3 regions of the Candidatus Flexifilum breve genome follow, and region 3 is predicted to be linked to each of the others. Evidence: riboswitches for the same ligand, from Rfam matches in the RefSeq annotation. Region 3 holds a riboswitch; each other region holds the start of a gene.

Region 1 (10,186 bases), on a different contig from region 3:
TCTGAACTCCGCAAAAACGACGACCCATGTCACCAAAAACAACAGCATCACCGCGAGTGTAAGCCGCAGGAACCCAGATGCAGCGGCATTATCTCGTTTATAGAGTCGGGGTAGTGCCGCGACTAACTTCACGATCTTCTCAGCGTTGTCGAGATTTTGAGGATCATCGGTCTTTCCATCTGACCAGCAGTAAGGCCCGTATATCAGAATCCGTGATTCCATCACGCTGCCGCCTCGAATAATTCTGATAGTCGCGGAATAGCAATGCATCGAAAATTGATTTCGCGGCTCCACCAAAAGACGCTAGAGCAACGATTGGCTTGTTGAGGGAATAGGCTGAAAACCCGATTGATGCGGTTCCTTCACCACCGCCGATCAGCAGAATTACATCCGATATTTGGACATCCGGAATCATCGACGCACTGCGCGGCAGCCCCGAGGAACTTATCCTCGATCTCAAGATTTTCCAGCTTGCGCAGTTCTGCCAGCGAGTCAAGTTCCGGGGTTGTATTGACTGGCTCAACTTCATTAGGGGAATAGAAAACTACTTTATGCTTCTTTCCATCTTTCAGTGGTTCTTCGTTTGCCCCCTCCATGACATACGCTGCCACAGCGCGGCGCTCTAGCAGGTTCTCCCATTGAGGCACACCAACAACAATTGTCATCCCCTTTCGCGCAAGCAGACGGCCAAGAGTTTTGCATGCGGCAGCATAGCGAGCTATTCGTTTCGCGTAATCCTGTTTCTGCTGCTCACTCCAACTATCTTCCGGCTTTTCGATCGATCCTTTCACCAACACGCGCAATTTAGCCATTAGTAGCTATATCCTTACTACAGCGGCGCTAGTACTTCATATTATAGCACCACGCATAGTAGAACAGCCGTAACCATAATTTTGGCCTGCAAGAGCGTAAGGACAATCACTTGGGAAAAATGCTGTTATTACGCCAACTCGTAACTGGGGGAAGGCTCCCCTGGCGGCTAAACGCGCGGCGTACTGGCGCTTGTAGTATTCGAGGTATTCACCCGTCTTGATCTTGCGCCACCACCATTCATTCTGGCGGTACCAGTCGACGGTGAGCTGAATCCCCGTGTCGAACGAGTGCGCCCGCTGCCAACCGAGCGCCCGTAGCTTGTCGCAGTTCATCGCATAACGGCGATCATGCCCTTCGCGGTCAGGCACATGCTTGAGCAGCGACTCCGGCTTGCCGAGCAGCGCGAGCATGGCCTTCGCCACCTCGATGTTGTAGCGATTGTCTTCCCCGGCGATGTTGTAGGCTTCACCCGCGACGCCCTTGTGCAGCGCCGTGTCGATCCCCGTGACATGATCTTCCACATACAGCCAATCGCGCACCTGCAGCCCGTCGCCGTAGAGCGGCAGGTTTTTATCGTCAATCGCCTCGGTGATGAAGAACGGGAGCAGCTTTTCCGGGTACTGGTAGGGGCCGAAGGTGTTGCTGCCGCGCGTCACGACCGTGTTCATGCCATGCGTGACATGATACGAACGCACCATGAGTTCGCCGCCCGCCTTGCTCGCCGCATACGGGCTGTTCGGCGCAAACGGATCGGTTTCCACCGAGTAGCCTTCGTGCACATCGCCGTAGACCTCGTCCGTCGAGACATGCAGGAAGCGATCCACGCCGTGCTTCTTGGCTTCGTCGAGCAGAATATACACGCCGACCACATCGGTGTGGATGAAGGCGTCGGCGTCGAGGATGCTGCGGTCGACGTGGCTTTCGGCGGCGAAGTTCACCACCGTGTCGATGTCATGCGCCTGAAACACGCGCGTGATCGCCGTACGGTCGGCAATATCGCCGCGCTCGAAGCGGTAATTCGGCTCATCGCTGATCGGCAGCAGATTGTCGACATTGCCCGCGTACGTCAGCTTATCCAACACGATGATGTTGTAATTTGGATAGCGCGCCGTCATGTAGCGGGCGAACGCGCTGCCAATGAAGCCTGCGCCCCCGGTGACGAGAATATTCTTCATCCTTAGCTCGCCCCCTCTTCTTTCTTAGCTTCAGCAGGCTTCTCCGCCGCTGGTTCGGCGGGCTTTTCGGCTGCCGGAGCCGGCTTCGGCTTGAGCACAAAGCGCTCGAATGCCTCGGCGACGCCATCCTGATCATTGCTGGCGACGACGTGCTTGGCCGCTTCTTTCGTCTTGGCGTCGGCATTGTCCATCGCCACGCCGATCCCGGCGAACTGAAGCATTTCGATGTCGTTTTCCGCATCGCCGATCGCCATGACCTGATCCGCCGCAATCTTGTAGTGCTTGCACAGCACCTTGAGCGCGTTGCCCTTCGACCCGCCCGGCGGCAGGATTTCGAGATGTTCGGGGACGCCCGCCTGCATCAAGCGCGCAGAGCCGCCGAGCGAGGCATTCAACTGCCAGCGCAGGCTCTTGATGCCGACCGGGTCGCCAAAGGCGATCACCTTGTTGATCGGCGTGTTGATGAGCACGTTTTGCAGTGCGCCGACGATTTCCGGCGGGTTTTCGTGATAGGTGGAGAACGATTCTTCGATCACCTTGCTGCGCGTTTTGGTGAGCATGCGCGAACCGCTGTAGGCGACGAGCGTAAACCCGCGATCTTCCGCAAAGGTGATCACCTGCCGCGCGACGCCCGGATCGAGCGTCTGCGAATGGATCGTCTTGCCGTCTGCGTCCAGCGCGATCAAGCCCTGATTGAAAATCCCCGGCGATTCGATGCCCAGCTTCTTGAGGTGATTGATCACGGCGTTACGCGTCTTGCCGGTGGCAAATACGACCATCACCCCCTGCGCAATCGCTTCGCGCAGCGCCGCTTCGACGCGTGGGGTCATTTCGTGCTGACTGTTGAGCAGCGTGCCATCGACATCAATGGCGACGAGCTTGATCTCTTTTCTATCCAATGCCATGTTTGTTGTCCTAGATAATCCAAACGTTGCTGTGATCGCCAATATTGAGCGTAAGCGCCTTGGGCAGATCATCCTTCTTCTGCACTGTGGCGTTCCGCCCGATCAAGCTGCCGTGCAAACGCACGCCGAGATCACAGATGTTGCAGTGTTCGAGGATAATGCTGCGCTCGATCTCGCAGTTGCTCACCCGCGTATGATGATGAATGCTCGTATACGGTCCGACATAGCTGTTTTCGATGACGCAGTCTTCGCCGATGATCGTCGGGCCGTGAATCGTGCTGTTGCTGATCTTCGCGCCGCGTTCCACGATCACGCGCCGATCCAACTGCGAGTTCTCGATCACTGCGTCCGGCGCGACGCCCGGCGTGAGTTCTTCGAGCACAAGCGCGTTCGCGTCGATCATGTCGATGCGCTTGCCCGTGTCAATCCACCAGCCCTGATGCACATGCGGCACGACCGTATAGCCGTGCTGGATGAGCCACTGGATCGCATCGGTGATCTCATATTCGTTGCGCCCGGACGGCGGAATGCTGTTGACCGCCTCGAAAATGTGCTTGTCGAACATGTAAATGCCGACCAGCGCCAGGTTGCTCGGGGGGTTCTTCGGCTTTTCGATCAACTGCTCAATCGTGCCATCGGCGCGCAGTTTGGCCACGCCAAACGATGACGGGTCGTCCACCGCTTTCAGCACGATCTGGCTGTTCCACTGGTCAAGGTGGTTGGTGAAATCCGCGATCAGCTTCGCGATCCCCCCCTGTATGACGTTATCGCCGAGAAACATGACGAACGGTTCATCACCGAGATAATCCTGCGAGATCATGACGGCGTGCGCCAACCCACGCGGTTCGTCCTGCGGGATATAAGTGATCTTGACACCCCAGGTTGAGCCATCGCCGACCGCCGCTTTGATCTCCTCGCCCGTCTGCCCGATCACGATGCCGATTTCGGTCACACCCGCGTCGCGGATTGTTTCGATCACCCGGAAGAGCACAGGTTTGTTGGCGACAGGCATCAACTGCTTCGCCCGGGTGTAGGTCAGCGGGTACAACCGCGTCCCCTTGCCGCCGCTCAGGATCAATCCCTTCATCATTCATTTCCTTGGCTGTCGCGTCTGCAAGCACGGCGACATGTCTAGATCGATGTATTGGTGTAGGGACGAGACATGTCTCGTCCTCTCTTAATTCCCGCAAAAACGGACGAGGCATGCCTCGTCCCTACAAGGTAATTGTTAGGCCCGTCCGGCAATCAGGCTGATCAAGGCGACCACGCCAAAGGCCACGAACAGCCAGAACCACCAGGTGCGGAACACGTTCCCACCGCCGAGCAAGGGCGGCATGGCCTGCTTGGTCGGCTGGCTCTGGGGAAGCTGCTTCCACTCGTCGACTGCTTTGGGATCGGGTGGGAGTTCCGGCATCGTGGCTCTCCGAACGCTCTAGTAACCGGACACGTTCTCACGCGGGGCATTCGTCAGCGCCACGCCCAACAACCGGACGTGCACGCGCTCCAACGTCTGCTTCGCGCGCGCCGCTTGATCACGCCGGGTCACGCCGACGCGCATCGCCAGCACCACGCCATCGACCTTCGCGCCGAGCAGCGCCGCGTCCGCCGCGACGAGAATCGGCGGCGCATCGAACAGGATGTAGTGTGCCCGCGCGCGCAGCACGCCGATGACTTCGGACATTTTCGCGCTGCTCAACACATCCGACGGCACAGGCGGCAGTTTGCCGCTCGGGAGCACGCTCAAATTCGGGATGTCGGTTGCGACGAGCGGCGGCGACGACATGGCAGTATCCTGCAAAATCATGTCCGTCAGGCCGCGCTCATTGGCGATGCCCCACAGCTCGTGCTGCGCGGGGCGGCGCAAATCCGCATCCACGATGATGGTCTTGTTGCCCGCCTGCGCAAACGTCACGGCGAGGTTCGCCAGCACGACGCTCTTATCTTCGCTCTGCGCCGACGAAGTGACGAGCAGCGTTTCGAGCGGCCGTTCAACGCTGGCGAACATTAGGTTCGTGCGCAGCGAACGGTACGCCTCTGCCGCGGCAGACCGCGGGTCAGTCAGGGTGATCAGGGTTGCTTTCGCCAAGTCAGTTTACTCCGGGATGGTGGATAAGACAGGCAAGCCGAGCGAGCGTTCGATATCATCGCGGCGGCGCACAATGGCACTTTCGAGATATTCCAGCACGAATACGATCACCGCGCCGAGCCCAAAGCCGATCAGCCCGCCCGCCGCCGTATTGATCGGGACGTTGGGACGCAGCAGACCATACTGCGGGCGATCCACCAGCAGCGCCGTGATGCGATCCGACTGCTGCACGGTCTGGTTTTCCCGGTTGCGGTACTGCACGAGCAAACTGCCCCATTCATAGGCGATATCGTTGGCCATATCGCCATCCGGCAGGTCGATATCGATCTGCATCGTGAAGCGGTTGCTGTCGGCGGTGAAAGTCGCCGCGCCCAGCAGATCGCCGGGGGTCATGTCGAGGTCAAGGGAGTCAATCACCTGCTGCGCGCGGTCGGTACTGCTCAAATACACGCGGTAGGACTGCATCAAACGGATCAGGGCTTCGGTCAGGCCGAGGTCGGTCCGCGCCGGCTGAATCAACACCAGTTGGGTCGAACGGTAGACGGGCGTCTGCTGGCGGCTGATAAGGTACGCGCTGGCCGCGGTGAGGATGGCCAGCAGGATCATGATCCAGCCTCGACGGAGAAGAATGCGCCCATAATCGATCAAGTTCATAGAGTATCCTCGCAAACAAAAGCCGCCTAATTCTACCGCATTCGCCAAAATAGTGAACGTTTGCTTAAACCTGACTGAAATTCATGTCCTTCTTAAGTCACCGTTTTACTCTGTATTCGCTGTGACTAGGACTGAAGCTGTAATGGAATGGTGGTCAAATGGATAAGCTGCTGAGCGACATGAATCGCTTCCACAGACATGATGATGGTGATATGCTTACCGTAATGCACGACAAAATGCAATCACCCGAATTTATGCAAGCCTTTGAGTTAGGATTGCCGCCTGTGGATCACGACAAGATTGAAACGTCGATGGTCAAGATTCTGGAAGCGGTGGGCGAAGACCCCAGCCGCGAAGGGCTGCTCAAGACCCCCAACCGCGTCGCGCGCATGTACGAGGAACTCTTGGACGGCTACCGAACTGACCCGGCCAAACTGCTGAACGGCGCGCTCTTTGATGTCGACTACGACGATATGGTGATCGTCCGCGACATCGAATTCAACAGTCTGTGCGAACATCACATGCTGCCCTTCTATGGGGTGGTTCATGTCGCCTACATCCCGCGCGACAAAGTCGTCGGGCTGTCGAAGATTCCGCGCATCGTGGACATGTTCGCGCATCGCCTGCAGGTGCAGGAACGCATGACGCGGCAGATCGCCGATTTCATTCAGGAAGTGCTGGATCCGCAAGGCGTCGCGGTCGTCGCCGATGGCGTGCACATGTGCTCGATGATCCGCGGCGTCAAGAAGCACGAATCGAGCATGACCACCAGCGCCATGCTCGGCCACTTCCGCACCGATCACATCACGCGGGGCGAATTCATGGCGCATCTGGGACGCCCGACCGCGCACCGCTAACCCCCCCCCCCCGCTGGTATTCGTTCTCGATGGTTACGGTAGGGGCCGCAACGGTTTTGTTTGGCGGCGCGCGCCCCTACGTGCTTTGGTCGCCCCGGACGGCACAGCCTCCCCGCGCCCCTATTCATAAGTTAAACTGCAGCCAGTAGCCCACATCCACCTATGTGATAGAAAACCTGAATATTCCCTGCGTCTGCTGCTGGTCTTTACACATTATTTAGAGGCCGCAAGCACTTTTGACTTGCCAAGGCCACAACACAATGCTATAGTGAATCCTAATGCAGTTGCGATGTGTTATGTCGGGCTGCACTCATCAAGAGCGAGGGAGAGAACGGCTCGTTGATCTCGCGGCAACCCCCGGAGCGCCGGGTAGGTGCCAATTCCGTCCAGAGCAAGACCTCTGGCAGATGAGCGGATAAATCAGTGATTGAGCTGAAGACGTTTCCCTGCCGGAGAAACGTCTTTTTTATTGGAGGCTCACACTCTCATGGTGCAACAACAACAGCAGGCTGCCGGCTCGACTTTCATGTCCTCCCCACGGTACTTCTTCACCTCGGAGTCCGTGTCGGAAGGCCACCCGGACAAGATGTGCGATCAGGTCTCGGATGCCGTATTGGACGCCATTCTCACGAATGATCCGAATGCGCGTGTCGCTTGCGAAAGCTCCACCACGACGGGTATCGTGTTCGTTTTCGGTGAAATCACCACGAGCACGTATGTCGATATTGAAGAACTGGTCCGCGAAACCGTGCGCGGCATCGGCTACACCCGCGGCAAGTACGGCTTTGACGCCGACACCTGCGGTGTGATGGTCTCGATTAAGGAACAGTCGTCAGATATCGCGCAGGGTGTTGACAAGGCGCTGGAAGCCCGCGAAGGCCAGATGAGCGATGCGGAAATCGAAGCGACGGGCGCGGGCGATCAAGGCATGATGATCGGCTTCGCCTGCGACGAAACGCCGGAACTGATGCCGCTGACCATTTCGCTGGCGCACAAGCTGACCCGCCGCCTCGCCGAAGCGCGCAAGTCCGGTGAAATCGACTGGCTGCGTCCCGACGCCAAGAGTCAGGTGACGGTCGAATATGCTTACGGCAAGCCGAAGCGTGTCGACACCATCGTCGTCTCAACCCAGCACGCGCCGGAAGTATCGCAGGAAGAAATCCGCAAGACGGTGATTGAACAGATCATCATGCGCGTCGTGCCCCATCACCTGCTGGACGACAACACGCGCATTTTCGTCAACCCGACCGGTCGTTTCGTCACCGGTGGCCCGCTCGGCGACGCTGGCCTGACCGGACGCAAGATCATTGTCGACACTTATGGCGGCGTGGCCCGTCACGGCGGCGGCGCGTTCTCCGGCAAGGACCCGACGAAGGTCGATCGCAGCGCGGCGTACATGGCGCGCTACATCGCCAAGAACATCGTCGCGGCGGGCATCGCCAAGCGCTTTGAACTGCAGGTGTCGTACGCCATCGGCGTCGCCCAGCCGACCTCGCTGGCCGTCGAAACCTTCGGCACGGGCGTCATCCCGGATGAACAGATCGAAGCGATCATCCGCAAGCACTTTGACATGCGCCCCGCCGCCATCATCCGCGACCTGAACCTGCGCCGCCCGATCTACAAGCAGGTCGCCGCGTATGGTCACTTTGGCCGCGATGATATCAGCGTGCCGTGGGAACAGACCGACAAGGCGGATGCCCTCCGCGCTGAAGCCGGGCTGTAGGAGAAGTTGACAGTTCACAGTCTTCAGTGAACCGTTAAAGACTAGAACTGATGTAGGGGCGCACGGCGGTGCGCCTCTACCATTTAACCCCCGTATCTCTAATTCGCATCGGACGACCGCGTTTGCTTCTGCCACGGATAACTGTGAACTGATCACTGTCAACCTATTCTCATTGCCGCGCTGCCTCGGGTTAGTGTATAGTTTCAGCAGCGGACTATTCACGAAGGTAAGGGCGATTATGCGCGCGTTGAAAGCTATCGGCAGCGGTATCAAAAACTTCATGATTCTGTTCTCGTTCATCGTCAATCTGATTCTGATCATCGTGCTGGTGGTGCTGCTCCTGCTGATCTTCGACATCAAGAACAACGTCGCCTCGCCGCTGCTCACTGGGCTGCACAGCAGTTTCGTCGGGCTGGACGAAGCCACCATCGACTGGACAATCCCCGTCCGCGATACGATCCCCGTCGTGCTCAATGTGCCGCTGGAAACGCAAACCGTCGTCGTGCTGACGCAGTCCGTGCCGCTGGTCGTGAACGCAACCATCACCCTCCCCGGCGTTGGCGTGCTCAACAACGCCAGCGTGAATCTATCGCTGCCCGCGGGGCTGGAACTGCCCGTCGCGCTCGATTTGGATGTCCCCATCAACGAGGAATTACCCGTCGCGCTGGATGTCCGCGCCGTGATCCCCGTGTCGGAGACGCAGCTCCACGACCCGATCAACAACCTGCGCCTCACGTTTGAACCGATTGTCCGCGCGCTGTTCAACCTGCCCGACAATTTTGCCGAAGCTACCCAGTTCGCCGCCGACGCGATCAGCGGGGAGCCGATCTACCTGATGGCGGACAGCGATTATTCGCGCGATCCGTGGCCGGGCTTCTCGGAGACTGCCGGCTTGGGCTACACGCTCGATGATGAACCGGTGCCCATGGCTAACCAACCGATCCCGACGGGACTGGTCGCCATCGGCGGCATTCGCGCGCTCGACGAACTGCTGCGCCCACAGTTGTACGAAGGCGATTCTTCGCCGGAAACGATCAATCAGCAGGCGGTGACCACTATGCAGGGTCAAGCCGTGCCGCCCGAGAACTACGACGGGAGCTACGCCCAGAGCAATTCGCCATAGCGCACCAGTCGGAGTGCGCGCATGTCAATCTGGATGGGGCGCAGCGCGCTGCGCGCCTCCTATTCGTTTCTACGGTCCCGACCTCCTTTGACCGGCCCATCCCCGCCATCGTTAAAGAGTGCATAATAGCCGGATTCACGTCGGGTTCAGGCCGTCAACCTGTGATAAAATCAGTCCAGAAGTTTGCCCAGTGAGAGATGAGAATGTCCAAGCCCGACTCCCAACCCCGCATCTGCGATTACGAAGGTTCGAATTACCGTACCGACTTCTGGGAGGGACGCGGGCGCGAATATGAAGACCGCGTCGAGCGCATCGCGCTGCGCAAGCTGCTGCCGAAAACGGGGCAGCGCCTGCTCGAAGTCGGCGCGGGCTTTGGGCGGCTCACCAACGAATATGCCAATTTCGAGCAAGTGATCGTGCTCGATTATGCGCTTTCGAATTTGCAGGATGCGCAGGAGCATCTCGGGCGGTCGCCGCGTTACATCTATGTGGCCGCTGATGCCTATAAACTGCCGTTCCAGCCGGGCATCTTCGACTGCGTGACGGTCGTGCGCGTGCTGCATCATATGTCGGACGTGACACGCGTGCTCAACCAAATCCGCCGCGTGCTGTCGCCGGGCGGCACGCTGATTCTCGAACACGCCAACAAGCGCAATCTGAAGGCGCTGGTTCGGCACGCGCTGAACAAGCAGGCGTGGGATCCAAACAATCTCGACCCGGTCGAATTTGTCGAACTCAATTTCGACTTTCACCCGGAGCACATCCGGCAGGAGCTGGGACGCGCCGGGTTTGACCTGAAGACACGCGTACCTGTTTCGTTCTTCCGCCTGCAGCCGCTCAAGAAGTACGT
Region 2 (10,186 bases), on a different contig from region 3:
ACGGCATGTTGTGCAGGTAGGTGTTGCGCTCCCCGATCTGCTCGTGGTTGCGATGCAGATAGCCCATGACGGGTTCGAGGTGCTCGATGGTCTCGCCGTCGAGCTGGATGACCATGCGGAACACGCCGTGCGTACTGGGGTGATGCGGCCCGAGGTTAACGACGAGCTTATCCGTCTTGATGCCGCCGCCGTCTTCAAGGTCACTCGCGTCCACGCCTAAACCCATGCTGCCATACAGGCTGGATTCGGTCGTGTCGGTCAGCTTGCTCAGGTCGAGATCCGCCGGGTACTTGACGTTCTTGCCGTAGGCGTTCAGTTCTTCGGCGCGGCGCACATAGCCCTTCGGCCAGCGGCTCTCAAACGGCTTGTGTTCTTCTTCGTAGTAGGCTTCTTTCCAGTCCTTACGCATCGGGTGGCCATCAAAGCCGTCCCATAACAGAATGCGCTTGAGATTGGGGTGACCGCTGAAGCGAATGCCGTACAGGTCGTAGATTTCGCGTTCCTGAAAGTCCGCGCCCTGCCACACGTCGATGACCGACGGGACTTCGGCATTGTCACGCGGGGTCTGCGCCTTGAAGAGGAGCGCCGGACCGCCGGATGTGCGGTACGCGTGATACACGACTTCCATCTGGTCTTCGATGCCCAGATAGTCGACACCGGTCACGCTCGACAGGTAGTCAAAGCCGAGATCATCCTTGAGCGTGCGCGCGACTTCGGGCAGCTGCGTGCGATCCACAATGACGCCGCTGTAGCCCGGACGCGTATCCGCCTTGATCGCACCGGGGAACTTCTGGTTCAGGTAGTCGACGGCATTTTCAATCGATCCCGTCGTCAGAGGGGCAAGTGTTTGATCGACCATTTACTCACTCTTTCCTTGCGCGGCACGCTTCCGCGCCAACGCTTCTTCGCGCTTCCGCAGGCGTTCGGCCTTTTCGGGGTCGTCAGCCGCATCCGCCGCCTTGGGCGCCGCGACCGCAGGCGCCGCCGCCGGTTTTGCCGCCGCCGCAACCTTCTTCGCCTTCTCGACCACGTCAACCGCCGCCTTGGGCAGTTCACGCGCGCCGAACGGCAGACCGGCCGCCGCAGCCTGCGCCTGCTGACGGATCAATTCCATCTGGCGCGGGTCGATGACGTCCGGCCCGAGGATCGGCACCGGGACAGGATCCGACGGACCGACGCCGTACCACGGAATGTCGTCCATATCCATGAGCGACTGACCGTCAATGCGCTGCTGCAGGCTGATCAAGCCGAACATGAGCGCTTGCGGGGTGGGCGGGCAGCCGGGCATATACACATCGACCGGGAGATACTGGTCAATGCCGGACACGACGTTGTAGCCTTCCTTGAAGGGGCCACCGCCGCTGGCGCACGCGCCCATCGCCAGAACGTATTTCGGTTCCGGCATCTGGTTGTAGAGGCGGACAATCGGCACGACCATCTTCTTCGTCACCGTGCCGGAAACGATCATCAGGTCAGCTTGACGCGGGCTGGCGCGCATCACTTCCATCCCGAAACGGGCCAGGTCGTAGCGCGATGCGGCGGTGCAGATCATCTCAATCGCGCAGCAGGCCAAACCGAACAGCAGCGGCCACATCGAATTGCGGCGGCTCCAGTTATAGATCCGGCTCAGGCTGGTGATGGCGACGTTGTCCTGCAATTCCGTCGGGACGGGAAACTCGGTGCTTTGCAGTTCACGTAGATCAATTTGGCTCATTCAGAGCTGTCCTCCTCGTACCACTCCCGTAGAATATCCCGCAGGATACCCTCGTTCGCTAATCGCGGGTCATCCGCGAACTCTGGTAACTCGACAATCATGCGGTACAACTGATCCATCCCTACGGATTCAACCTGCACGTCAGGATAACGCTCCATGAGCGTCAGGACGATTTCGTAGGAGTTTTCCCAATACAACAACATCCGATACCTGTATTTTACCGCAAGTCGCGCTCAAATCCGAGTGTCGGACACGCCGTATTTAGAGCATTGGATGAGGGAGATTTCATCCCGACATACGGATGGCTACCCTTCACGGTTGTCGATTTGCGCGCGCTGTAAGCGTCCGCTGTAATCGACATAGACCGACTTCCATTCGGTGAAGCTATCCAGCGCCGTCGACCCGGCTTCGCGCATGCCGTTGCCCGTGCCGCGCGTGCCGCCGAACGGGAACTGAATTTCCGCGCCGGTCGTGCCGTGATTGATATAGACGATACCCGTCGTCAGGTCGCGGATGGCGCGGAAAGCGGCGTTCACATTTTCGGTGAAGATGCTGCTCGACAGGCCGAACGGCACACCGTTGTTGACTTCAATCGCCTGTTCCAGCGAGTCGACTTCGATCATCGACAGCACCGGCCCGAAGATTTCTTCACGGGCAATGCGCATGGTCGGCGTGACGCCTCCAAACAGCGTCGGGCTGTAGAAATAGCCGCGTGCGGTGTTGGGACGACCGCCGCCGATCAGAATTTGCGCGCCTTCGTCGCGACCAATGCCGACGTAGCGTTCAACCTTCTCTAACGCCTTCGCGTTAACGAGCGGGCCAACTTCGACGCCGTCTTCCAAGCCATAGCCAACTTTGAGCGTGCGCGCGCGATCGCCAAGCGCCTCGACCAACTGCGCTTTGATATCCTTGTGGACAATCAAACGGCTGGTGGCGGTGCAGCGCTGCCCGGTCGTGCCGTAGGCGCTCCACGTGATCGCCTTACTCGCCAGTTCAAGGTTCGCATCATCCATGACGATGATGGCGTTCTTGCCGCCCATCTCCAGGCAAACTTTCTTGCCCAACGACGCGGCTTTCTGGTACACCTTCAAGCCGGTGTCGGTCGAACCTGTAAACGAGATCACGCGCACGTCGGGATGCGCCACGAGCGCGCCGCCCACATCACCCGCGCCCAACACGAGATTCAGCACGCCGGGGGGCAAACCCGCATCTTCGAAGACCTTGACGAAAGCCGCCGCGACGGCGGGCGTCTCTTCGCTCGGCTTCCACACGACGGCATTACCGGCTACCAGCGCGGGCAGCATCTTCCAGCTCGGCACAGCGACCGGGAAGTTCCACGGTGTCACCAAGCCGACGACGCCGACCGAGTCGCGGAGCGCCATGCCGAACTTGTCCGGCATTTCGACGGGCGCGGTATAGCCAAGCATGCGCCGCCCTTCCCCGCCCATGTAATACGCCATGTCGATGGCTTCCTGCACATCGCCGCGCGCTTCGGACAGCACCTTGCCCATTTCCTGAGTCATCAGGCGCGAGAGCGCTTCTTTGCGTTCGGTGAGGAGCTGCGCGACCGCATAGAGCACTTCACCGCGCCGGGGCGCAGGCGTCAACCGCCAACCGCGATACGCCGCCTTCGCCGCCTGCACCGCCGCGTCGACCTGCTCGACCGTGGCTTTGGCAATCGGCGCGATCAGCTCTTCGGTCGCGGGGTTGCGTGACTCAAACGTCTCGCCCGACTCCACCCATTGACCGCCAATGTAATGGCGTACAAGTTCAGACATTTCTTTCCTCAAGAAAAGGTTATTTTGCAGATGGTGAGTATAAAAAGCCCATCTGCGTTTGTCAACGATTTCACAAATGACGCGATGGTGTTTTCATCGTAGGGGCGCACGGCCGTGCGCCCCTACAAACGCAATAACACGGAATGCTTACGCGCCTTCGGAGACGTGCACGCTCGATCCCTGTTCGCTGACCGAGGCTGCGCGCGCTGTGCAGCCCAACCCGAGTTCGGCGTACACCATTTCTAAAGCAGAGACGACTTGCAGCGCCGTTTCGTGACTCGCGCAGACCGCGCACAGCGTCGGTCCTGCCCCGCTGATCACCAGAGCCAGCGCGCCCGCAGCTTTGGCCGCGCGCCGCGCTTCGAACAGCCCCGGCATGAGATGCGCGCGGGCGGGTTCGATGACGACGTCGGCTTCCATCGCCGCGGCCATGCTTTCGAGATCGTCGGTGTAAATGGCGCGGATCAAACGGGCGACTGAACCCGTCTGCTTGACCATGCTCTTGAGCGGAATCTCTTTGGGCAGCACCGCGCGCGCCATCGCCGTCGCGACTTCGACATGCGGCGTGACCAGCGCGAGGCTGAGTCCGCGCGGAATGGGCAGACGTTCGATTTGATGCGCTTCGATGCCATAGCTCAACGTGATGCCGCCGAACAGGCACGGCGCGACGTTATCAGCGTGGTAGCCGCTGGCAATCGCCTCACCGTCCAGCGACGGTGCGAGGAGTTGGTCGCGGGTGAGCGGTTCACCAAGAAGCGCGTTGACTGCGACCGCCGCGCCCACCGCGCTCGCCGCGCTGCTGCCGAGACCGCTGGCCGCGGGCAAGCCCTTCTGAATGGTAAGCGCCACACCTTGCGTCGAACCGGCAGCGCGCAAGACGCTCAGCCCGGCGACACAGGCGGTATTCTTGTTCGGATCACGCGGAAGCTTGCCGCCATCCCCTTCGATCCCGGCGACGGTGACGCCGGGCGTGTCGGAAAACTCGGCGCTGATGGTATCGCCAGGGTTGTCCAGCGCGAGTCCTAAAATATCGAAGCCAACACCGATGTTCGCCACCGTGGCGGGGGCAAAGGCAACCGCTTTATTCACGAACTGTCCTTAACTTGGGCAAAACGAACAAAACACGGGAAGTATAACATGGATTGTATGTCAGCGCCCAAGTCATTACAATCGGGGCGTATCCATTGAAATGAGGTGCCGTATGTTGAGCGTGCTTGAGTGCATGAACTGTCATCATCAATACCCCGTCGACCAAGTCATCTACACCTGTTCGACTTGCGGCGGCTTGCTCGATCTCAAGCACGACATGGATTGGCTGCGTAAAACTGTCACTCGCGAGTTGTTCGATTCCCGCCTCGGGACGCTCGACTTTCCGTATAACAGCGGCGTGTGGCGCTACAAAGAAATGATTTACCCGGACGTTGACCCTGCCCTGATCGTCAGCCGCCCGGAAGGCAACACGAACCTCTACCCGTCACCGCGCCTATCCAAATGGGTCGGCGTGGAGAAGCTGTACCTGAAGCATGAAGGCGAAAACCCGACCGGATCGTTCAAAGATCGCGGCATGACGGGCGGCTTGACGCAGGCGCAGGTGCTCGGTATGAAAAAGGTGGCGTGCGCCTCGACGGGCAACACCTCGGCGTCGCTGGCGGCGTACGCGGCGTGGAGCGGTATTCAGGGAATCGTGCTGTTCCAGAACAAGCAGATCGCGCTCGGCAAACTGTCGCAAGCGGTCGCGTATGGCGCGACGTGCATCCGCATTGCCGCCGACTTCGACCGCAACCTCGAACTCGTGCGCGAAATCTCAGAAAAGCTCGGCATTTATGTGCTCAACTCGGTCAATCCGTTCCGCCTTGAGGGGCAGAAGTCGATCATGATCGAGACGATCCAGCAGTTGCGCTGGCAGGTTCCCGACTGGATCGTCGTGCCCGGCGGCAATCTCGGCAACAGTTCGGCGTTTGGCAAGGGTCTGCGCGAAATGTATGAGATCGGCCTGATCGACCGCCTGCCGTCGCTGGCGATCATTCAGGCGGAAGGCGCGAATCCGCTGTACCGCGCCTACCAGAACGGTTTCACTGACTATCAACCGATGGAAGCGGATACCATCGCCACGGCGATCAAGATTGGCAACCCGGTCAACTACCCCAAGGCCGTGCGCGCGCTCCAGTGGACGGAAGGCGTGGTCGAACAGGTCACCGACCAGCAGATCATGGATGCCAAGGCGCTGATCGACGCGCAGGGTATCGGCTGCGAACCCGCGTCGGCGTGTTCACTGGCGGGCGTCAAGAAGCTGGTCGAAAATGGGGTAATCAAGCCGCATGAGACGGTGGTCGGCATCCTGACGGGTCACGTGCTGAAAGACCCGGACGCGACGATTGCGTATCATGAAGGGCTGCTGGACGACATCGAGTCGGCGTTCCCGAACCGGGTGTTCGCGGCCAAGCCGACGGTCGAGTCACTGGCGGAAGTCATCAACGACGCGAACTTAACGCCAGCATAAAAGCAAGAAACGCCAAGATTAAACGCAAAGGCGCGAAGACGCAGAGACGCAAAGGAGTTAGTAGAACAATTCCTTTGCGTCTTCGTGTCCTTGCGTCTTTGCGACGAGTCTTGTGCTTGTTACTGGCGGAAGCGGACTTCCCACAGGTTCTGAATCTGCGGATATTCGTGACGGGCACGGATGCCGGACAGCGCCTGTTCCAGATCGTTGATGAGGTCGTTGGTATCTTCGATGCCGACGGCGAAGCGCACCAGATTGTCCTTGATGCCCAACGCAAGGCGTTCTTCGGTCGTCTTTTCGAAGTAGCTCATCAGCGCGGGCTGCTCGATCAGGCTTTCGACCCCGCCGAGGCTCGGCGCGATGTACGGAATGCGCATGCGGTCAATGAAATCACTGGTCGTCTTGAGGTCCCCCTTCACTTCGAAGGTCACGACGCCGCCGAACGCGTCCATCTGCGAAGCCGCGACGGTGTAATCGGGGTGCGACTTCAGGCCGGGATACCACACGCGGTCAATCGACGGGTGCGCTTCGAGGAAGCGCGCGACTTCGAGCGCCGTTTCGTTCTGCTGCTGTACGCGCACGCCCAACGTTTTGATGCCGCGATCCACCAGATACGCTGCATGCGGGTCAACCACGCCGCCGAGCACACCGCGCGCGTCACGCAGCGCCTTCATGCGGTCGCCCTGCCCCACAATCACGCCCGCCAGCACATCGTTGTGCCCCGCGAGGTACTTGGTCGCGCTGTGCAGCACAAAGTCGATGCCCCATTCCAGTGGACGCTGATTGACCGGCGTCGCAAACGTGCTGTCGATGAGCGTGAGCACACGGTGCTTCTTGCCAATCTGGGCGATGCGTTCAAGGTCGGCGATGCGGAGGTAAGGGTTGGTCGGGCTTTCGGAGATGATGATGCGGGTTTTCTTGGGGATGATGGCGGTTTCCATCGCTTCGTAGTCACCCATGTGGACGACGGTGGTTTCAATGCCAAAACGCTTGAGGAAGGTCAAACAGAATTGGCGGGTGCGGCGATAACAGTCATCGGTGATGACGATGTGCGACCCCGCCGGGAGAATGGACAGCAGCAGCGAGGTGATCGCGTTCATGCCCGAGGAATACAGCACGGCATCGTCGCCGCCATCCAGCGCCGCCAGCTTGCGTTCGACCGCGGTTACGGTCGGGTTGCCATAGCGACCGTATTCCTCACGGTCTTCGCCATCGCCCCACGTCTTACGTTCCATAAAATCGATCAGCTCTTGCGTATCGCTGAAGGTATACGTCGCTGTCTGCACGATCGGCGCGGTGAGTGAGTTGTAGGCTTTGGCGCGCTTCGTCCCGCCATGGACTGAACGTGTTTTGCTTCCCCGATTGTTACCATTGAGCATGATCGACTGTCTCCACACCATACAATAAAACCCCACCGTGGCACTCGCTCCACACGGCAGGGTTCGGGAATAAAAAGAGACTTCGGCATGAAGTCTCTTTGAGGTCGTAACCTGGGTCACCAGAAGTACGCTCTCATCTTCCAGAATAATCTGCCGGACTTAGCACCTTCCCGCACCGATAAGGCTGGTGTGGGGGTTGCCGCGAGTTCATCGAGCCGTACTCTCCCTCGCTCTGGATAAGAGTGTTGCGCTATGGGGTTTGTTAACGTACTTGGAGAGGACTATAGCATGCTTTTGGTGTGCTGGCAAGCAGGCAATTCGACCACCCGTCATTACCTATCCACAAGCGGAGGAGTCCCGCTATACTTATGAGAGCAGGATCAGATAACAGTGGTCAGGGTGGCGATGGAAGATAAGTACGTCGGCATTATGCTGATGAGCGGCGTGGATGACGGCCTGCTGCTCACCTTTGGGGATGACGCTGGGTCGCAGGACGGCGGCGATTGGACGCTGACCATCGGGCGCAAGGAAGACAACGATGTGTGCCTGCGTAACGACACCTATAGTTCGCGGTATCATGCCAAACTGCATCGGCGTGACCAGGGGTGGTGGCTGGAAGACTGCGACAGCAAAAATGGCACCTTTATCGAAGATAACGTGGATGACCAGCGCGTGACAGGCACCATCCCGTTGAGCGACGGCCAATTGTTCCGCGTCGGACGCACGTGGATGCGCATTCAGCCTGTCGAATAACCGCGATTACAGACCAAAGACAAAGACTTATGGCGACGATTGGGCTTCGAGACATTCTGATCAATGCGCGGCAAGAATCTTTCCGCATGAATCACTACTACCTCGGCGTCGAGCATCTGTTCATTGGCCTGCTGGACATTCAAAGCGGCCTGACCGGAACGCTGCTCGAAGAACAGGGGTTAACGCCGCAGTATGTGGTTGATGCGATCCGCCGTTTGACAGGCAAAGGCAACCGTCAGCGCCTGTGGGCGGGCGTGCCCGATACACCGCGCACCAAGGTCGTGTTGAGCATCGCCAACGACCTCGCGCTCGAAGCGCACCGTCCGGAAATCGACGAGCGCGATTTGCTGCTGGCGATCCTCGAAGAGAATGACAGCATCCCCGTGCGCGTGCTGCGCAAGCTCGAAATTAATCTGGAGCGGTTGCGATCCGAGGCGCGCACGCGGGCCCTCACCGACGCTCCCGCCCAGTCCTATATCAAGATCGATTTTGGGCAGGACTTCGACGGGACCTTCGCCCTTTCCGACCAGACGATTGCGCTGCTGCGGCGCATGTTCCACGGCTACAGTCAGATTCGCGTTGAGCGGCGGCTGATGGGCGGATACACAGCCGCGCTCATCCTCGTGGTGACGCCCATCGGGACGGATCGCATGGAGGACGCCGCGGTCGTGGTCAAAATCGACACGGCAGATATCGTGCTGGATGAAGCGCAGCGCTACGAGCAGCATGTTAAGAATTCACTGCCGCCGCTCACCGCGCGTCTGGAAGACAAACCGACGACGTCGGAGACGTCTGACCTCGCCGGGCTGAAATACACGTTCGTCGCTGGGACGGACAACAACGCACAGGACTTGCGGACGGTCGCTCAGAAGATCGGCGTGGACAACCTCGGTGACTGGCTGCGGCGTGAACTCTACCCCTACTTCGGCAAAACGTGGTGGCAGCAGCGCCGCGAATTCAGCTTTCAGGTGTGGACGGAATATGATTGGCTGCTGCCGCCGCTGCTCACCCTCGAATACGTGGGCGAAGAGGACGGTTCCGCGCCCATCACTGCGATCAAAGAGCCGATCAAACGCAAGCGCATCAACGAACTGCACTACGGCGACGTGATCTCCATCGAAGGCTTCATCGTGCAGCGCGTCAACCGCGAGAAAAACTGGATTCAGCTCGCACTCGGCAAGGGCGCGGAAGCGGCTAAGCGCGCCTACAAGATTCAGGTGCGCAATGTCAACCTGTCCCGCGACACCTTCTACCGCGGTGAGACGGTCGATCGATTGATCGGACGCGTGTGGCAAACCCGCGAAGAAGCGCTGCTGCGCGCCGCCAGTTCGCTCGACCCTGATTTTGATTACCGCGCGGCGACCATCCCCGTGATCGGCATCCGTCCGGATGCACTGCCCAACCCCGTCTACGCCTACGACGATTTATTGGATCGCTACGTAAACGGCTCGTTCAGCAAGATCCACGGTGACCTGCATCTCGGCAACATCCTCGTCGGGCCGAACAGCAGTGCCTTCCTGATCGATTTTGCGCAGACGCGCGACGGACACACCCTGTTCGACTGGGCGTCGCTGGAAATCAGTCTGCTGAACGATATTGTGATGAAGGCGGCAGGCGATTCGTGGCAGGGCGCGCGTGATGTGCTGCGGTTGATCGCGGCGTTGAACGCAGGGAACGCGCCGGGGGTCAGCCCGACCAGCGTTACCATGCAGCCTATCAGCGCGATCCGCGAGATTGTGCGCGAGTGTCTGGCCGTGCCGGATCAGTGGGATGAGTACTACATCGCGCTGGCAATGGCGTCGATGCGGGCGTTCACGTGGGACACGATGTCAGTGGGCGGGCGGCGGCTGATGTATCTGCTGGCGGCGCTCACCATGAATCTGCTCCAGCATAAGCTGAGCGGCGCAGGGTCGTTCGATACGCTGTCCACCGATCAACCGCAGGAAGAGTAAGGGCAAGAAAAGACTCAACGCAAAGACGCTAGGACGCAAAGACGCAAAGAAAGTAGCAAAAATCTACTTTGCGCCTTAGCGACTTCGCGTCTTTGCGTTAAGCAGTTGAC
Region 3 (10,186 bases):
GGAGGATTACGACGCTGTTGCCGCGCGCAATCGCCGGGGCGAACAGCGAAACGAAGGCCAGCAGCGGCGCTTCGTCGGGGCAGGCGATGCCGATCACGCCGATGGGTTCGTGCAGCGCCATCGTCACGCCGCGCAGAGGTGTTTCCTGAATTTCGCCGCCGTATTTGTCGCAGTACGCGGCATAGGTGAACAGGCGGCTGATCGCTGCGCTGACTTCAGCGTGGGCGGCGGCGTCATCGGCGCCGGTCTGCGCGCTGATCCGCTGCGCGAATTCGTCGGCGCGGGCACTCAGATTTTCGGCGATGTAGTAGAGGATTTGCGCGCGGCTGTGTCCGGTCTTGTACCCCCAGCCATCCGCCGCTTTGACCGCCGCTTCCACGGCGTCGCGAATGTCCTTGCGGTTGCCATCGGCCACCTGACCGATCACATGGCCGTCCGGTGCGCTCACCGGGCGCGTGTAGTTGCCGTCGGAACGCGCCTGCTTGCCGCCGATGAACAGCTTGGCCGTGCGGTCAATGGCGTGCCCGTTGGCTTTACCGCCATTCAACGCCGCCGGAATCGGCTGCACTTTCGCTTTCTTCTCCGTGTTCTCTGTGGTTAATGGCGTTGGTCTTGCCTGCCATTTCGGGCGCAGATATTCATGCAGACCTTCGCGTCCGCCTTCGCGTCCAAAACCGCTCTCACGGTAGCCGCCGAAACCCGACGCCGCGTCGAACAGGTTGGTCGAATTGACCCACACGCTCCCCGCTTTGACTTTGCGCGCCACATCGAGCGACAGGTTGAGGTTCTCGCTCCAGATGCTGGCGGCGAGGCCGTAACGCGTGTTATTGGCCAGCGCGACCGCCTCTTTGGGCGTGCGGAAGGTCAGCGCGACGACCACCGGGCCGAAGATCTCTTCCTGCACGACGACCGACGCCGAGCTGACGTTGGTGATCAGCGTGGGCAGATACCAGCAGCCTTTGTCCGGCAGCGGGCAGTCCGGTTGATAGATCTCCGCGCCTTCGGCGATGCCCTTCTGCACCCAGCCGTCGATGGTGCGGCGCTGCACGGGGTCGACAATCGCGCCGATGTCGATGCTCTTGTCGAGCGGGTCGCCGACGCGCAGTTTGCTCATGCGCAGCTTGACCTTGTCCAAGAAGCGCGGCGCGATGCTCTCCTGCACCAGCAAGCGCGACCCGGCGCAGCACACCTGCCCCTGATTGAACCAGATCGCATCGACCAGACCTTCAATCGCCGCATCCTGATCCGCGTCTTCGAAGACGATGAACGGCGACTTGCCGCCGAGTTCGAGCGAGAGCTTCTTGCCTGTGCCCGCCGTCGCGCGGCGGATGATCTTGCCGACATTGGTCGACCCCGTGAAGGCGATCTTGTCGAAGTCCGGGTGCTCGGTGACCGCCGCCCCCGTTTGATCGCCGCCCGTGACGACGTTGACCACGCCCGGCGGCAGTCCCGCTTCCGCGACGATTTCGCCGAAGAGCAGGGCGGTCAGGCTGGTGTAGGGCGCGGGCTTGATCACAATGGTGTTGCCCATGGCAATCGCCGGGGCGATCTTCCACGCCAGCATCAGCAGCGGGAAGTTCCACGGGATCACCTGCCCGATCACGCCGACGGGCTGATAGTCGGCCAGTTCGCGTTCCTGAAGCTGCGCCCAGCCCGCGTGATGATAGAAGTGGCGGGCGACGAGCGGAATGTCGAGGTCGCGCGATTCGCGGATCGGCTTGCCATTGTCCAGCGATTCGAGCACGGCGAGCAGACGGGCGTGCTTCTGAATGTTGCGGGCAATCGCATACAGGTGCTTGGCGCGTTCGTGACCGGAGAGGGCGCTCCACGCGGGGAAGGCGGCGCGGGCGGCCTGCGCGGCGAGATCGACACCTTTTTTGCCGCCGTCGCCAATCGACGCGATTTTCTCGCCCGTCGCCGGGTTGGTGCTGTCGAAGTGCGCCTCGGCTTTCACCCACTGGTTGTTGATGAACAGGTCAAATTTGCGCTTGTGGGCGTCAAGCCACGCGCGCGCGGCATCTGCCGCTTCCGGCGCGGTTCCGTAGGTCATGGTTTGGAATAATTCTCGAACGGACATAGGTATACTCCGCTGATCAACTAGTAAATCGCAACACCTAGAATCGCCTCAAGATCAGCGATCTGTTGTAGGGTCATGGGCGAAAGTTCAAAACCGCTGAACTCCATATCAAAGACACCGCAGAAAAAATCAAACTGGGCATGGTCACTTAGGGAGTGAAGATAAGTGTGATGAGGTTCAAGCTGCCGCAATAAATCGCGTAAATGATTCTCTAGACTTTCCCCTTCGGGGAGTTTGGAACTAATTAACCACATGCCTGATCGATGGACACCGTTCTGACTCTTCTTCCGAATATCGCCTTTGCGATGGGAATGATCTGGGGTAAGCCCAAGTTTTTCAGTGATACCTGCTGGTTCCACTGCATCCCCCATAATTCGAAAGCTCGCTGTTGAGTGCCGATCCCGCTGCCACAAGGGGATCGGTGATGTCGACTGACTGGAAGCTTCATCAGTTTCCAGTTCAAGCAGTTCGTAATTACCCGTTTCCACAGGGATAGGCATATCGTCGGCTACTAAAGACGCGATATAGGCATCAATCCCTTCTATCACCCGCTCAATCGCTTCCTCGCGGGTCTTGCCGTCACTATGGCAACCGGGCAGCGACGGCACATCAGCAATCCAGTTTCCATCCTCGTCGGTATAAAGTAAAACTTGGCGCATACCAGCGTCTCTTAACTCAAGTCAGGCATGGCAAAAATCTCAGTCAGCGTGAGCGTCAAGCCGGGGAAGAGATCTTCGATTTCCATTGTGTCTCCTCCCGTATATACACGGATCACATCCGCGCCGCGCCGGTATTGATGCACTTCTTTGCCGTCGGGAAAAACTACCCACACCTGATGTGTGCCATATTCCAGATACTTGCGAACACGCTTCAACAGCAGATTCGGATCATCACCCGGCGATACGACTTCGACAGCGAGGGTTGGCGCACCGGGGAACGGACGCCGGATTTCCCAATCCGCCGGAATGTCTTGTTTTCGAATATATGACACATCCGGGATTTGCGAACCACGCAGCTGTTCCGCATCTCTGGAAAGCAAATAGATAAATGAATCCATGAAGACTAGCCCCAGCTTGTGCACCTTGACGTGAAGCTTAATCAGATCATGGATATTGCCTGCGATCATGTGATGCAATCCGCCAACAGGTGCCATTTCGACCAGTTCTCCATCGATGACTTCGTAGGTCTTGTCCGGATCAAGGCGCAGCAACGCATCTTCATCGACGTACTTCTCTTGAATCGCTTGGATGGCCATACAAGATGCTCCTTCGCTAACGGCTAATTGCTAACCGCTGCTTTCACCCCATCGGCATGTAATATTCGGCGGCGTAGCGTCCGGTCAGGTAGTGCGAAAGCTGGCGTTCGATGTCGGTGAGCAGCGCGCTCGCGCCGAAGCGGAACAGGTTCGGGAACAGCCAATCGTCGCCGAGCTCCTCTTTCATGAGAATTTGCCAGTTCATGGCGTGCTTGGCCGTGCGGATGCCGCCCGCGGGCTTAAAGCCGACCTTCACGCCCGTGCGGTCGAGATACTCGCGGATCATGCGCGTCATGATCAGGCTGACTTCGAGCGTCGCGTTGACGGGTTCTTTGCCCGTCGAGGTCTTGATGAAGTCCGATCCTGCCATCATGCAGACGAGACTGGCCTGCGCGACATGCCGCAGCGTGCCGAGTTCGCCCGTCGCCAGGATCGATTTCATGTGCGCGTCGCCGCACGCCGCGCGGAACTGCTGCACCTCGTCGTAGAGCGCTTCCCAGTTACCCGTCAGCACATGCTCGCGGCTGATCACGATGTCGATCTCTTGAGCGCCCGCCGCGACCGAGTCCTGAATTTCGGTGAGGCGCGTGCGGAACGAGCTTTGCCCCGCCGGGAACCCAGTCGAGACAGCGGCGACCGGGATGCTCGTGCCCTCCAGCGCCTTGACCGCATCGGCGACGCGGCTGTGATACACGCACACCGCGCCCGTTGTGATGCCAAGATCGGCGACGCCAAGCGCTTCGAGCATGTCCTGCCGCACGGGCTGGCGAGCTTTCGCGCACAGGCGCAGCACATTGCCGGGGGTGTCGTCGCCGGAAAGGGTGGTCAGGTCAATGCAGGTGATCGCGCGCAGCAGCCACGCCGCCTGCGTGTCCTTCTTGACCGAACGGCGCGTCCCCAGCGTCGCGGCGCGGCGCTCGGCGGCGCTGGTGTTGACGCGCACGCTCCGCACCCACCCAAGATCGAGCGGCAGTCCGGGGTTACGCTCTTCACTGTGGTGATTCACATGTTCCGCGTGAATTTCGGGGATCGCCATCGGGATTCATCCTCTGATCAACTGAATTACAGCGATTATACCCTGATCCCGCGGCGTTTTGGGCGGGTGGAGATGAATGATAGACGGGTGGTGTGAAGCGGGGTGCAATCAGTGATTTTCGTGGGGATTACCGTAGGGGCGCACGGCCGTGCGCCCCTACAAGCATGTGTGCAAACGTTAAGCGGTTTACGCCGCCGCGACGGCGCGCAGTTGATCGACGAGTTCGGCGCGGTAGGGCTGAAGTTCGGCTTTGAGGCGGTCGAGGATGGCGTGCGCGTTGGCGACCTCCAGAATGAGCGCGGGATGACCCGCTTCGAGGCGACCGGAGAGTGAACTCACATGATCGTGATCCGGCTTGAAGCCTGAATCCACGAGGTTGGCGGCTAAGCGCCCGGTGACGTTGCCGAGCAGACCGCCCACCAGCGCCGCCGCGCCGACCGCGATCAGCGCCCCGACGCCGGGGATGGCCAGCGCGCCCAACTGCGCGACGCCGAGCGCCGCAATCGCCGCGCCGAGTGTGCCGCCCGTGATTCCGCCTTCATCCGGCCCGATGTCATCGTCGAGAAAAATGACCTCCCCACTGTTCGCCTTGGCGACAATCGCCGCGTGCTCAATGTGGAGATCCTTGATGCCCATGAGGTGATCGAGGGCTTTAGTGAGGGTGGTGCGCGACGGAAAGATCGCCACTACCAGTTCAGACGACATCGTTTATTCCCTTGCCAACCAGATCGTACCTGTTGAGAATACATCAACTCTGGATACTACAACAATGAATTCTTCCAATCTCATGGTGACAGGTGTCACAAATGCCGCATGGGATTGCGGGGATCAGGGATGGGCAGAGCCTCCCATCCCCGGAGGTTAGGGCGTGGTGATTTCAGCTTCGAAGGGCTGCAGGTCTTGCTGCAAACGTCCGAGCACATCGACTTCAGCTTCGGCGTCGAGCACCATAGCGACGCGGCCCGCGCTCAAATGCCCCGCTAATTCGTCCAACTGGTCATCTTTGATGCCGAGATCAATCAGGCTGGCGGTGAGGCCGCCCGTCGCCCCGCCGATCAAGCCGCCGAGCAGCGCGCCCGCGCCGATGGCGATGATCGGGCCAACGCCCGGCAGCAGGAATGCGCCTAAGCCGGCGATGCCGAGCGCCCCCATGAGCGACCCGAGCGTACCGCCCGCGATGCTGCCTTCGCTCACGCTGATGTCGTCTTCGAGGACGACCGTTTCGCCGTCGTCGGCTTTCACGATGACCGCAGAGTGTTTAATCTTCAGATAGTCCAGCGCTTTCACGCGCTCGACGGCGTCAATCAACGAACCACGCGATGGAAAAACGGCGATGATTGTATGACGTTTCATGACCGACTCCTCTCCGTTCATTACTTCCAGTATAGCGCATTGTGCGGCGCTTGACGCTGATCTCAGGATAGATTACAATGCATTTTCGAAGTTCAATTGAACATCTCATCAAGAGGCGAGGGAGAGACACGGCTCACTGATCTCGCGGCAACCCCTGAAGCGTCGGGAAGGTGCTAAGTCCGTCAGACATGGGTCTGGAAGATGAGCAATTTCTGTCTATCCCGCGCCTCTGTGTCTTGACTGCCTGAGGCGTTTTTGTTTTTTGGGGGAAGGCGCTATGCAGAACATTGACCTCAATTTACTTCGCGAAGTTCCACTCTTCGAACTGCTGGACGATCAAGAACTAGAAGCGCTGGCGCAGCAGCTTGAGCAAATGACGTTCATGCCCGGTCAGGTGATTTTCACGGCGGGTGAACCCGGCGGCACAATGTTCATTGTGCAGCGGGGCCGTGTGGAAATCTTCATCCGCGACCGCAGCCACGAGCGCGTCACCATCAGCTACATGGAAAAAGGCGAAATCTTCGGGGAACTGTCGCTGCTCGACAACGCGAGCCGCAGCACGAGCGCGCGCGCCATCGATCAGACGATGGTGCTGGTCATTGACCGGAACGACTTGCTCATGCTGGTGCGCGCCCACCCCGCTGCCGCGCTCGACATGATCGCCATGCTCGGCAAGCGCATCCGCGAGACCGATGTCTTGGTGCGCAACCGCGTCGTCGCCCGCAACGTCAACGAAGAGATGGAAGAGGTCATCAAGCCGACGATTGGCGAACGCCTCTCTGATTTTCTGACGATGGTCGCTGGTGATATTCGCTTCGTCTACTTCAACTTTGTGTGGTTCGCCGTGTGGATGGTGCTGAATATGCACATCATCCCCGGTCTGGAACCGTTTGATCCGTTCCCATTCGGCCTGCTGACGATGATCGTCTCACTGGAAGCGATCTTCCTCTCGCTGTTCGTGTTGATCAGCCAGAACCGGCAGGCGGCGCGCGACAAGATTCGCGACGACATCGAATACAGCGTGAACATCAAGGCGGAGCTGGAAATTCGCGATATTCAGGATCAACTCGACGAGATTCAGGCGCTGATCGTGCAGCAAATGGCGCAAACGCGGGTGCCGGGCAAGCTGCTGCACGCGCGCCCCAACACTTCCAAACCCGAAAATGAAGCGTGATTTGAGTAGAAAGTGATGGATCGATGCCTCCCGTGAACACCTTTGAGAAGTTCCAGACCGCGCTCCAGCAATTTCGCAAGGTGAGCGGCGACATGTTGGCGGTGACCGACACCTACACGCCGGAATTGGCCGAAAAGTCGGAGGCGTGCGGCTGGTGGTCGCCCAAGCAGATCATCGCGCACGAAGCCGGGTGGCTGGTCGAACTGCACCGCCGCTATGACCTGTTCGCAGCGGGGAATGTCGAACCGATTGAGTACGACTTCGATACATTCAACGCGCAGTCAGTCGAGGCGCGGGCACATTTGGATTGGCCGGGCACGCTCAGTGAGTTTCGCGATTTGATCGCGCGCACCATCAGCCGCGCGGAATCCCTCACAGCGCAGCAGGCGGGCGGCATTAAGGGGTATGGCGGGTGGTTGGATGCGATGAGTGAAGACATGGAAACGCACACCCATCAGTTAAGCGAGTTCAAGAAGCTGCAAGGCTAAAGCGTCAATGACGAACATGTATCCGATTCTCGAATACGACAGCAATCCCAACGCGATGATCGAGCCGCACAAGCTGCTGCGGCGGCACGAGCGCATGCCGGAATACTGTGTCCTGTGCTTCTTTCAGGAAGTGATCGCGGCGGCCTGTGCTGAAGCTGAGCAAGTGCTGGTGCTGCGCAGCGAAATGGGCAGCAATCCGGTGTACGTGATCGAGCAGGATGGTCGGCGGGTGGCGGTGGCGCATCCCGGCGTGGGCGCGCCGCTGGCCGCGGGGTATCTCGAAGAATTGATCGCGCTTGGCGCGAGCAAGATCATCGCGTGCGGCGGTGCGGGTGTGCTCAACAAAGAGCTGGCTGTCGGCCATGTGGTTGTGCCCGTGACGGCGATCCGCGATGAAGGCACGTCGTATCACTACCTGCCGCCGAGCCGCGATGTGTCGGCCAGCCCGCAAGCGATTGAAGCGATTGAGCAGACGCTGCAAGCGCATCATGTCCCATATGTGATCGGCAAGACGTGGACGACCGACGCGCTCTATCGCGAGACGCCGGGCAAGGTGGCGCAGCGCCGCGACGAAGGCTGTCTGACGGTCGAAATGGAAGCGTCGGCGTTCTTTGCGGTGGCGAAGTTCCGCGGCGTGACCTTCGGGCAGATTTTGTACAGCGGCGACGACCTGAGCGGCGACGAATGGGATTCCCGCGATTGGATCAACGGGCGACCGGACACGCGCCAGAAATTGTTCACGTTGGCGGTCGAGGCGTGTCTGCGGTTGTGAGGCATGCCATGAGGCAAACGGTTGAACGAGGTAGAGTCATCTATTCGCCGATGACGATCCGCCATCAATTGATTGGTACGATTACACGCAGAATGGCGCGTATGTCGTGACGATTTGCACGCATGGGCGCGAATCGTTGTTCGGCGACATCGTCGATGGTGAGATGCGGTTGAACGATTTTGGGCGGATTGTGGAAGAGGTGGTGGAGGAGCGCATAAATTCCCCCTGAGATTGAACTGGATGCCCATGTCGTTATGCCGAACCATTTTCACGGCATTATTGATTATTGAGGGGCAGACCTAGGTGTCTGCCCCAGTCCCATGGACCGTAGATCAGGGCGCACACACAGGTGTCGCGCTATCGTCCAACTCCGTCATTGTCGCAAATTGTTGCAGGGTTCAAACCGGCGGTGACCAAACGGATCTATTCCGGCGGGCAATCAAGAATTGCCACCGTTTCGTGGCAGATTATGGCAGCGTAACTTTTACGAACAGGTCATCCGGAACGAATTCACGCTGAACGAATTCCGCGGTTATATCGTCACCAACCCCGGTCGCTGGGCAGAGGACCGGGAGAATCTGGCTAAGGGAAGTAGAAACTAGGTGAGCATGACGCAGAGACACGCAAATCGGACGTATACCAACCGCCGCTATCTGGACGCCATCCACGATCACGTCGTGATCTTTGACGGCGCGATGGGAACGAGCATTCAGCGCTACAACCTGACCGCCGACGACTTCGGCGGCGAACAGTACAACGGCTGCAACGACTATCTGGTGATCACGCGCCCGGATGTGATCGCGGCGATTCACGAGTCGTTCCTGCGGGTGGGCGCGGAAGTGGTGGAAACGTGCACGTTCCGCAGCAACCCGCTGACCCTGCGCGAATACGGCCTGCAGGACAAGGCTTACGAGATCAACTATGCGGCGGCGCAGTTGGCGCGCGGTGTATGCGACAAGATCGAAGCGGAGACCGGCATCCCGCGCATGGTGGCGGGCAGCATCGGGCCGTCGGGCAAGCTGCCGAGCGGCACCGACCCCGACCTGAGCAACATCACCTTTGATGAACTGGCGGACGTGTTCTACGCGCAGGCCAAAGGCTTGGTCGAAGGCGGCTGCGATGTGCTGCTGATCGAGACGAGTCAGGATATCCTCGAAGTGAAGGCGGCGGTCTACGGCATCAACCGTCTGTTCGCGGATCTCGGCGTGCGCATCCCGTTACAGGTGCAGGTGACGCTGGATACGAGCGGGCGTATGCTGTTCGGCACGGACATCAACAGCGCGCTGACCACGCTCGAACCGCTGCAGTTGGACGTGATCGGCCTAAACTGCTCGACGGGGCCGGAATACATGCGCGAACCCGTCAAGTTCCTCGTGGAGAACAGCCCGTACCCGATCAGCATTCTGCCGAACGCCGGCTTGCCGATCAATGTGGACGGCGAAGCGGTTTACCCGATGGAACCCGATCCGTTCAGCCAGATGGTGTCGGAGTTCACGCGCTGGGGCGTGGGCATCGTCGGCGGGTGCTGCGGCACCCAGCCCGATCACATCGCCAAGCTGTACGAGGCGGTGCATGGTCACAGCTACGCCGAGGAAGTGGCTGGTCGCGCTAAACGCCGCGAACCGCTCCAGCGGGAACTCGAAAATGTGGCGAAGGCGTCGAGCAACATGCGCGCCGTGCCGATGATCCAGAACCCCGGCCCGACGATGATCGGTGAGCGCATCAACACGCAGGGCAGCCGCAAGGTCAAGCAGTTGATCCTCGCGGAAGACTACGACAGCGTGATTCCGATTGCGGTGCAGCAGGTGGACAGCGGCGCGCACATGCTCGACGTGCAGGTGGCGCTGACCGAACGCACCGACGAAGCCGAACAGATGAAGATCCTCGTCAAGAAGCTGGCGATGGCGGTCGAAACGCCGCTCATCATCGACGTGACCGAACCCGCCGTCGCGGAAGCGGCGCTCTCAGTGTATCCGGGGCGCGCGATCATCAACGGCAACAACCTCGAAAACGGACGCGAACGCATCGACA

Evidence for each region. Region 3 has a riboswitch for S-adenosylmethionine ahead of IPK17_RS14355 (DUF1003 domain-containing protein). Riboswitches for the same ligand answer to the same signal wherever they lie in the genome.
Region 1: another riboswitch for S-adenosylmethionine. It lies ahead of metK (methionine adenosyltransferase); the one in region 3 lies ahead of IPK17_RS14355 (DUF1003 domain-containing protein).
Region 2: another riboswitch for S-adenosylmethionine. It lies ahead of IPK17_RS01895 (trans-sulfuration enzyme family protein); the one in region 3 lies ahead of IPK17_RS14355 (DUF1003 domain-containing protein).

The regions. Positions count from the first base shown of each region.
Region 1 covers NZ_JADJPI010000037.1:244,019-254,204, reverse strand. Annotated here, with positions in the region: gene IPK17_RS32070 (hypothetical protein) at 363-812, opposite strand; gene rfbB (dTDP-glucose 4,6-dehydratase) at 849-1,988, opposite strand; gene IPK17_RS32060 (HAD family hydrolase) at 1,991-2,893, opposite strand; gene IPK17_RS32055 (glucose-1-phosphate thymidylyltransferase) at 2,904-3,980, opposite strand; gene IPK17_RS32050 (hypothetical protein) at 4,122-4,307, opposite strand; gene IPK17_RS32045 (CpsD/CapB family tyrosine-protein kinase) at 4,326-4,979, opposite strand; gene IPK17_RS32040 (YveK family protein) at 4,986-5,633, opposite strand; gene folE (GTP cyclohydrolase I FolE) at 5,792-6,490, shown strand; SAM riboswitch class I at 6,798-6,904, shown strand; gene metK (methionine adenosyltransferase) at 6,978-8,213, shown strand; gene IPK17_RS32025 (hypothetical protein) at 8,452-9,336, shown strand; gene IPK17_RS32020 (methyltransferase domain-containing protein) at 9,540-10,186, shown strand, end outside.
Region 2 covers NZ_JADJPI010000004.1:234,522-244,707, forward strand. Annotated here, with positions in the region: gene IPK17_RS01860 (NADH-quinone oxidoreductase subunit D) at 1-226, opposite strand, end outside; partial or broken gene IPK17_RS01865 (NADH-quinone oxidoreductase subunit C) at 398-859, opposite strand; gene IPK17_RS01870 (NADH-quinone oxidoreductase subunit B) at 860-1,714, opposite strand; gene iscX (Fe-S cluster assembly protein IscX) at 1,711-1,917, opposite strand; gene IPK17_RS01880 (aldehyde dehydrogenase family protein) at 2,020-3,492, opposite strand; gene IPK17_RS01885 (homoserine kinase) at 3,640-4,581, opposite strand; gene thrC (threonine synthase) at 4,694-5,992, shown strand; gene IPK17_RS01895 (trans-sulfuration enzyme family protein) at 6,112-7,371, opposite strand; SAM riboswitch class I at 7,502-7,614, opposite strand; gene IPK17_RS01900 (FHA domain-containing protein) at 7,777-8,124, shown strand; gene IPK17_RS01905 (Clp protease N-terminal domain-containing protein) at 8,154-10,076, shown strand.
Region 3 covers NZ_JADJPI010000015.1:681-10,866, reverse strand. Annotated here, with positions in the region: gene IPK17_RS14385 (aldehyde dehydrogenase family protein) at 1-2,077, opposite strand, end outside; gene IPK17_RS14380 (DUF4279 domain-containing protein) at 2,098-2,736, opposite strand; gene IPK17_RS14375 (Uma2 family endonuclease) at 2,748-3,332, opposite strand; gene deoC (deoxyribose-phosphate aldolase) at 3,376-4,368, opposite strand; gene IPK17_RS14365 (hypothetical protein) at 4,555-5,073, opposite strand; gene IPK17_RS14360 (hypothetical protein) at 5,230-5,721, opposite strand; SAM riboswitch class I at 5,824-5,929, shown strand; gene IPK17_RS14355 (DUF1003 domain-containing protein) at 5,999-6,895, shown strand; gene IPK17_RS14350 (hypothetical protein) at 6,919-7,383, shown strand; gene IPK17_RS14345 (nucleoside phosphorylase) at 7,391-8,155, shown strand; gene IPK17_RS14340 (hypothetical protein) at 8,262-8,384, shown strand; partial or broken gene IPK17_RS14335 (homocysteine S-methyltransferase family protein) at 8,764-10,186, shown strand, end outside.